2 linked regions of the Minwuia thermotolerans genome follow. The protein of the gene in region 1 interacts with the protein of each later gene in a pairwise test. Links are inferred from orthologs where the notes say so. Each region holds a gene or a part of one and is shown in the gene's direction. Other genes may lie near its edges. The genes, in order: ribD and accC.

What was found.
Region 2: the proteins of ribD (region 1) and accC interact in binary tests that used the Escherichia coli proteins (3 or more experiments, as listed by UniProt). The link is inferred for Minwuia thermotolerans from one-to-one orthologs.

Annotation. Positions count from the first base shown.
Region 1 is NZ_PIGG01000010.1:148,949-152,146, reverse strand. The notes cover bases 13-2,893. They hold ribD (bifunctional diaminohydroxyphosphoribosylaminopyrimidine deaminase/5-amino-6-(5-phosphoribosylamino)uracil reductase RibD), read left to right. Parts: upstream 13-831; coding sequence 832-1,956; downstream 1,957-2,893. Other genes in these bases: ribB (3,4-dihydroxy-2-butanone-4-phosphate synthase), read left to right, coding at 2,565-2,893; CWC60_RS01865 (riboflavin synthase), read left to right, coding at 1,966-2,556; nrdR (transcriptional regulator NrdR), read left to right, coding at 390-860; glyA (serine hydroxymethyltransferase), read left to right, coding at 13-362. In the rest of the region: more of glyA, read left to right, coding at 1-12; more of ribB, read left to right, coding at 2,894-3,198. UniProt on the Escherichia coli protein: Converts 2,5-diamino-6-(ribosylamino)-4(3h)-pyrimidinone 5'-phosphate into 5-amino-6-(ribosylamino)-2,4(1h,3h)-pyrimidinedione 5'-phosphate.
Region 2 is NZ_PIGG01000022.1:45,366-48,578, forward strand. The notes cover bases 196-3,091. They hold accC (acetyl-CoA carboxylase biotin carboxylase subunit), read left to right. Parts: upstream 196-916; coding sequence 917-2,266; downstream 2,267-3,091. Other genes in these bases: aroQ (type II 3-dehydroquinate dehydratase), read left to right, coding at 196-454; accB (acetyl-CoA carboxylase biotin carboxyl carrier protein), read left to right, coding at 451-903; aat (leucyl/phenylalanyl-tRNA--protein transferase), read left to right, coding at 2,259-2,918; CWC60_RS04670 (alpha/beta hydrolase), read right to left, coding at 2,905-3,091. Also shown: more of aroQ, read left to right, coding at 1-195; more of CWC60_RS04670, read right to left, coding at 3,092-3,213. UniProt on the Escherichia coli protein: This protein is a component of the acetyl coenzyme A carboxylase complex; first, biotin carboxylase catalyzes the carboxylation of the carrier protein and then the transcarboxylase transfers the carboxyl group to form malonyl-CoA.

The DNA of each region.
Region 1 (3,198 bases):
GCTTCGACATCGTCTCGGGCGGTACCGACACGCATCTGATGCTGGTCGATCTGCGCTCCAAGGGCGTTACCGGCCGTGACGCCGAACGGACGATGGAAAACGCCTGGATGACCTGCAACAAGAATGGCGTGCCATTCGACCCGGAGAAGCCCATGGTTACGTCGGGCGTCCGGCTCGGCACGCCAGCGGGAACGACCCGCGGCTTCGGCGAAGCGGAGTTCCAGAAGGTCGGGCACCTGATCGCCGACGTTCTGGAGGCCTACGCCCAGTCCAACGGCGACAACGGGGCCGCGGAGGCGAAGGCGCGCGAAGAGGTCAAGCAGCTCTGTGGCCGGTTCCCGATCTATACGCAGGGCCTGTGACCACGGCCTGACCAGGGGGGATTGGGCATGCGCTGTCCGTACTGTCACAACGCCGACACGCAGGTGAAGGATTCGCGTCCCACCGAGGACAACACCGCGATCCGGCGCCGGCGCTTTTGTCCCAACTGCGGCGGCCGGTTCACCACGTTCGAGCGGATCCAGCTCCGCGAACTGACCGTGGTGAAGAAGAACGGCCAGCGCGTGCCCTTCGACCGCGACAAGGTCGCCCGCTCGATCGACATCGCCATCCGCAAGCGGCCCGTCGATCCCGAACGGGTCGAGCGGACCATCAACGCCATCGTGCGTCAGCTCGAGAGCTCAGGCGAATCGGAGATCCAGTCACAGACCATCGGCGAACTGATCATGCGGGCGCTCGCCAACCTGGACCAGGTCGCCTATGTCCGCTTCGCTTCGGTCTACAGGAACTTCCGCGAGGCCTCCGACTTCGAGGACTTCATCGGACGCGAACTTGGCCAGCGCGACGAAGTCCACGACTGAGGCCGACCGCCGCCACATGGCCCACGCGCTGATGCTGGCGCGGCGCGGACTGGGGCAGGTGGCGCCCAATCCGGCCGTTGGCTGCGTGCTGGTCGCGGACGGCCGCGTGATCGGCCGGGGCTGGACCCAACCCGGCGGCCGCCCGCATGCCGAAACGGAAGCGCTCGCCCGCGCCGGCGTGGCCGCCCGCGGTTCGACCGCCTATGTCACGCTGGAACCCTGCAGTCATCACGGCGTCACGCCGCCCTGCGCGGAGGCGCTGGCCGCGGCCGGTGTCGCCCGGGTCGTGATCGCCATGACCGATCCCGACGAGCGGGTGAATGGCCGTGGTGTGGAGATGCTGCGTGACGCGGGCGTCGAAGTGGTCACGGGCGTTCTGTCCGACCAGGCCGCCGCGCTCAACCGCGGCTTCGTCCTTCAACGGACGGCGAACCGCCCGATGGTCACGCTGAAGCTGGCGACGACGCTGGACGGGCGCATCGCCACCGGCGCCAAGGACGCGAAATGGATCACGGCGGGCGCCGCGCGGCAGCGGGGGCACCTGCTGCGCGCCAGTCACGATGCGATCCTGATCGGCGCCGGCACCGCCCTGGCCGACGATCCGGAACTGACCTGCCGGCTTCCGGGCCTGGCGCAGCGCAGCCCGGTGCGGGTGGTGCTCGATTCGCGGCTGTCGATCCCGCCATCGGGCCGGCTGGTGGACACCGCGGCGCAGACGCCGCTCTATGTCTTCTGCGGCATGGAGGCGGACCCGGCGCGCGCCGCGGCGCTGGAAGCCAGGGGTGCGCGCCTGTTCCGCTTCGATGTTTCGGCGAGCGGGGTGCCCGCGCCGGGCGACGTTCTGCGGTCGCTGGCGGAGGCGGGGATCACGCGTCTGCTGATCGAGGGCGGAGCGCGGGTCGCCGCCGCCTTCGTGGCCGCCGACCTGGTCGACGAACTGGCGTGGTTCCGCGCTGCGACGCTGATCGGGGGCGACGGTCTGCCGGCGATCGGGGGCTTCGGGCTGGAGAAGCTGGCCGACGTTCCCAGGTTCCGCAGGGCGGCCATCGCGCATTTCGGCGACGACGTGCTGGAAACCTATCTGCGGGAACCTTAAAAGGACGCCATGTTCACCGGCATCATCACCGACATCGGCCGCATCGTCTCCGTCGAGGCGCGCGGTGACATGCGCATCCGGATCGCCACGGCCTATGATACGGCCAGCATCGAAATGGGCGCGTCCATCGCCTGTCACGGCGTCTGCCTGACGGTCGTCGACAAGGGGCCGCGCTGGTTCGACGTCGATGTCTCCCGGGAAACGCTTGACCGCACGGCCATCGGTTCGCTGGGCGAGGGCGCACGGATCAATCTGGAACGATCCCTGCGCGTCGGCGACGAGCTGGGCGGCCACATCGTCAGCGGTCATGTCGACGGTCTGTCGCGGGTCCGGGAAATCGAGCCGGTGGGCGACAGCCGACGCTTCGTCTTCGAACTGCCGAAGGAACTCGCCCGCCATGTCGCGGAGAAGGGCTCGGTGGCGCTCAACGGCGCGTCACTGACCGTGAATGCGGTCGGCGAAGACAGCTTCGAGATCAACATCATTCCGCACACACAGGAGCGGACGACCTTCGGCGAAATCCAGGTCGGCGACCCTGTGAACATGGAAATCGACATCCTGTCGCGCTATGTGGCGCGGCTCAGGGACACCGACGGCTAGGGATCTGAATGACTTCGGAATTCACACGCTACCTTTCGTCCATCGAGGACGTGGTCGAGGACGCCCGCAACGGCAAGATGGTCATCCTGGTCGACGACGAGGACCGGGAGAACGAGGGGGATCTCTACATTCCCGCTCAGTTCGCGACGCCGCAGGCGATCAACTTCATGGCCAAGTACGGCCGCGGCCTGATCTGCCTGTCCATGAACCAGGAACGGATCGAGCAGCTCGGCCTGGACCTGATGAGCAAGAACAATCAGGCGCGCCACCAGACGGCCTTCACTGTCTCGATCGAGGCGCGCGAAGGCATCTCGACAGGCATCTCGGCCCAGGACCGCGCGCACACCATCCAGACCGCGATCGACCTGACCAAGGGGCCGGAGGATATCGTCACGCCCGGCCACGTCTTCCCGCTGGTCGCCAAGAGCGGCGGCGTCCTGCAGCGCGCCGGCCACACGGAAGCCGCAGTCGACATCGCGCGGATGGCGGGCTTGCGCCAGGCCGGCGTGATCTGCGAGATCATGAACGACGACGGCACCATGGCCCGCATGCCGGATCTGGTGAAGTTCGCCCAGTTCCACAATCTCAAGATCGCCACCATCGCCGACCTGATCGCCTACCGGCGGCGCTTCGACAAGCTGG
Region 2 (3,213 bases), on another replicon or contig:
GCTGATACTCAACGGACCGAACCTGAACCTGCTGGGCACACGCCAGCCGGAGGTCTACGGCCGCGAGACACTGGCCGATATCGAAGGTTCCTGCAGGCAGATCGCCCAGGGCTTCGGCGTGCGCATCGATTTCCGGCAATCGAACCATGAAGGCGAACTTGTGGACTGGATCCACGAAGCCAAGGGGGGGGCGGACGGAATCATCATCAACCCGGCCGGCTACTCCCACACGTCGGTCGCGATTCTGGACGCGTTGCTGGCGGTTGAGATTCCGACCATCGAAGTCCATCTCTCCAACATTCATCAGCGGGAGGACTTCAGACACCATTCCTGGGTGTCGAAGGCCGCGAAGGGGGTGATCTGCGGCTTCGGTTCGCTAGGCTATATACTTGCGATTCAGGCGCTGACCGCTGAACTGAAGGCGGCCAAACAACAGCAGATGGCGGGTTCATGACCAAACTGAACGTCGATATGGAAGCGCTGGCCAAACTGGCGGCGCTGTTGAACGAGAGCGGTCTGACGGAGATCGAATGGGAAGAGGGCGACGTCAAGGTCCGCCTCGGCAAGTCGCCGGCGCCGGTCATGGCGACCGCGCCCCAGGCCGCGGCGCCTGCGCCCGCGATGGCGGCGCAGCACGGCGCGGAGGGCGGCGGCGCGGCCGAGACCGCCGGGACCAAGGTGCTCTCCCCGATGGTCGGCACCGCCTACACGGCGCCCGAACCGGGGGCCAGGCCCTTCGTTTCGGTCGGCGACACGATCGAGAAGGGTCAGACCGTGATGATCGTCGAGGCGATGAAGACCATGAACCCGGTGCCCGCGCCGAAGTCGGGCAAGGTGGTTGCGGTTCTGGTGGAAAATGAACAGCCGGTCGAGTTCGAGCAGCCGCTGGTCGTGATCGAATAGGAACGGCCGGGCCATGTTCGAAAAGATTCTGATCGCGAATCGGGGCGAGATCGCGCTTCGCATCCACCGCGCCTGTCACGAGATGGGCATCAAGACGGTGGCGATCCACTCCACCGCGGACGCCGAGGCCATGCATGTGCGCCTGGCCGACGAATCCGTCTGCATCGGCCCGCCCAGCCCGAAGCTGAGCTATCTGAACATTCCCGCGATCATTTCGGCCGCCGAGATCACCGATGCCGACGCCATCCATCCGGGCTATGGCTTCCTGTCGGAGAACGCCCGCTTCGCGGAGATCGTCGAGGCGCACAACATCGCCTTCATCGGCCCGACGCCCGAGCATATCCGCCTGATGGGCGACAAGATCGCGGCCAAGACCTCGATGAAGGAACTCGGCGTGCCCGTGGTGCCGGGCTATGACGGCGCGCTGGAGGACATCGACAAGGCGCGCGCCATCGCCGCCGAGATCGGCTATCCGGTTCTGGTCAAGGCCGCAGCCGGCGGCGGCGGGCGCGGCATGCAGGTGATCCCGGACGCGGAGCGCCTGCCGGAACTGCTTTCCCAGGCGAGAGCGGAAGCCATGCACGCCTTCGGCGACGACCGGATGTACATGGAGAAGTATCTCGGTCAGCCCCGGCATATCGAAGTGCAGGTCTTCGGCGACGGTCAGGGCCACGCGGTCCATCTGGGCGAGCGGGACTGCTCGCTCCAGCGCCGTCACCAGAAGGTTCTCGAGGAAGCGCCGTCGCCGGCGCTGAACGCTGCGCAGCGGGCCGATATCGGCGCCAAGGCGGCCAGGGCCGTCAGCGATCTCAACTACCGCGGCGCCGGCACCATCGAATTCCTCTACGAGGATGGCGAGTTCTTCTTCATCGAGATGAACACGCGCCTGCAGGTGGAGCATCCGGTGACCGAGGCGATCACCGGCATCGATCTGGTCCGCGAGCAGATTCGCGTCGCCTCCGGCGCGCCGCTCAGCTTCGCCCAGGCCGATGTCGAGTTCACCGGCCATGCGGTCGAATGCCGGATCAACGCGGAGAATCACCGCACCTTTTCGCCGACGCCCGGCCGGGTGACGGACTACCATCCGCCGGGCGGTCTGGGCGTGCGCGTCGATTCCGGCCTCTATGACGGCTATTCGGTGCCGCCCTATTACGACAGCCTGATCGCCAAGCTGGTGGTCCACGGCCGCACGCGGAACGAATGCCTCATGCGGCTGCGCCGCTGCCTGGAGGAATACGTCATCGGCGGCATCTCGACGACGATTCCGCTGCATATGGCCCTGGTGGACGACCAGGCGTTCATCGACGGCGCCTATGACATCCACTGGCTGGAACAGAACCTCGACAGACTGGTCGGTGGCTGACCGGCTGACACCGAACCTGCTGGTTCAGGCCTATTCGCGCGGCCTGTTTCCCATGGCCGAGACCCGGGACGATTCCCAGCTCTTCTGGGTCGATCCGGACGAGCGCGGGGTATTGCCGCTCGAAGGTTTCCATGTGCCGAAACGGCTGCGGAAGACGGTGCGGCAGGACCGCTTCAAGGTCACGGCGGACGTCGCCTTCGACGAGGTCATCCGCCACTGCGGCGAGCTCAACTTTACCCGCGGGCGTTTCGACAGCTGGATCAATTCGGAAATCGTGCGCGCCTATGGCGAACTGTTCCGCCTGGGTTTGGCGCATTCCGTAGAGTGCTGGAGCGAGGGCCGGCTGGTGGGCGGGCTCTACGGCGTGGCGCTCCGCGCCGCGTTCTTCGGCGAGAGCATGTTCTCGATCGAGACCGACGCCTCCAAGGTCGCCCTGGTGCATCTGGTCGCGCGTCTACGCGCCGGCGGCTACCGGCTGCTCGACAGCCAGTTCGTCAACGACCACCTGAAGCAGTTCGGCGTCGAAGCGGTGCCGCGGCACGCTTTCATGGTGCGGCTGAACGAAGCCCTGGCCGCCGAAGGCGATTTCGAGGCCGCCGGGCCGCGCATCGAAGGCGAGCGGGCGCTGGACCTTGTGCTCAGAGGTCCATGAGAGCCAGCATCGCGCGGCCGAGGGGATCCTTCGGGTCGGTGACGTGATCGAGCAGCGTGAAGTGGTTGGCGCCCTCGGGCAGCATCACCTCGCGCTCGATGTCGAACATGTCGCGATAGTCGGTGGACTGGCGGATCCAGCCATCGGGCTCGGCACCGCCGGCGGCAAGAAGAACGTCCACATGGGGCAGGGGACGGAAGCCAGCCTGCAGCACGTTCATGCGGCGCGCCTGGGCGTCGTCCAGCCCGATATCGGCGTTGATGGTGGTGCGCATGGCGACCGCCGGGTCGAAGAC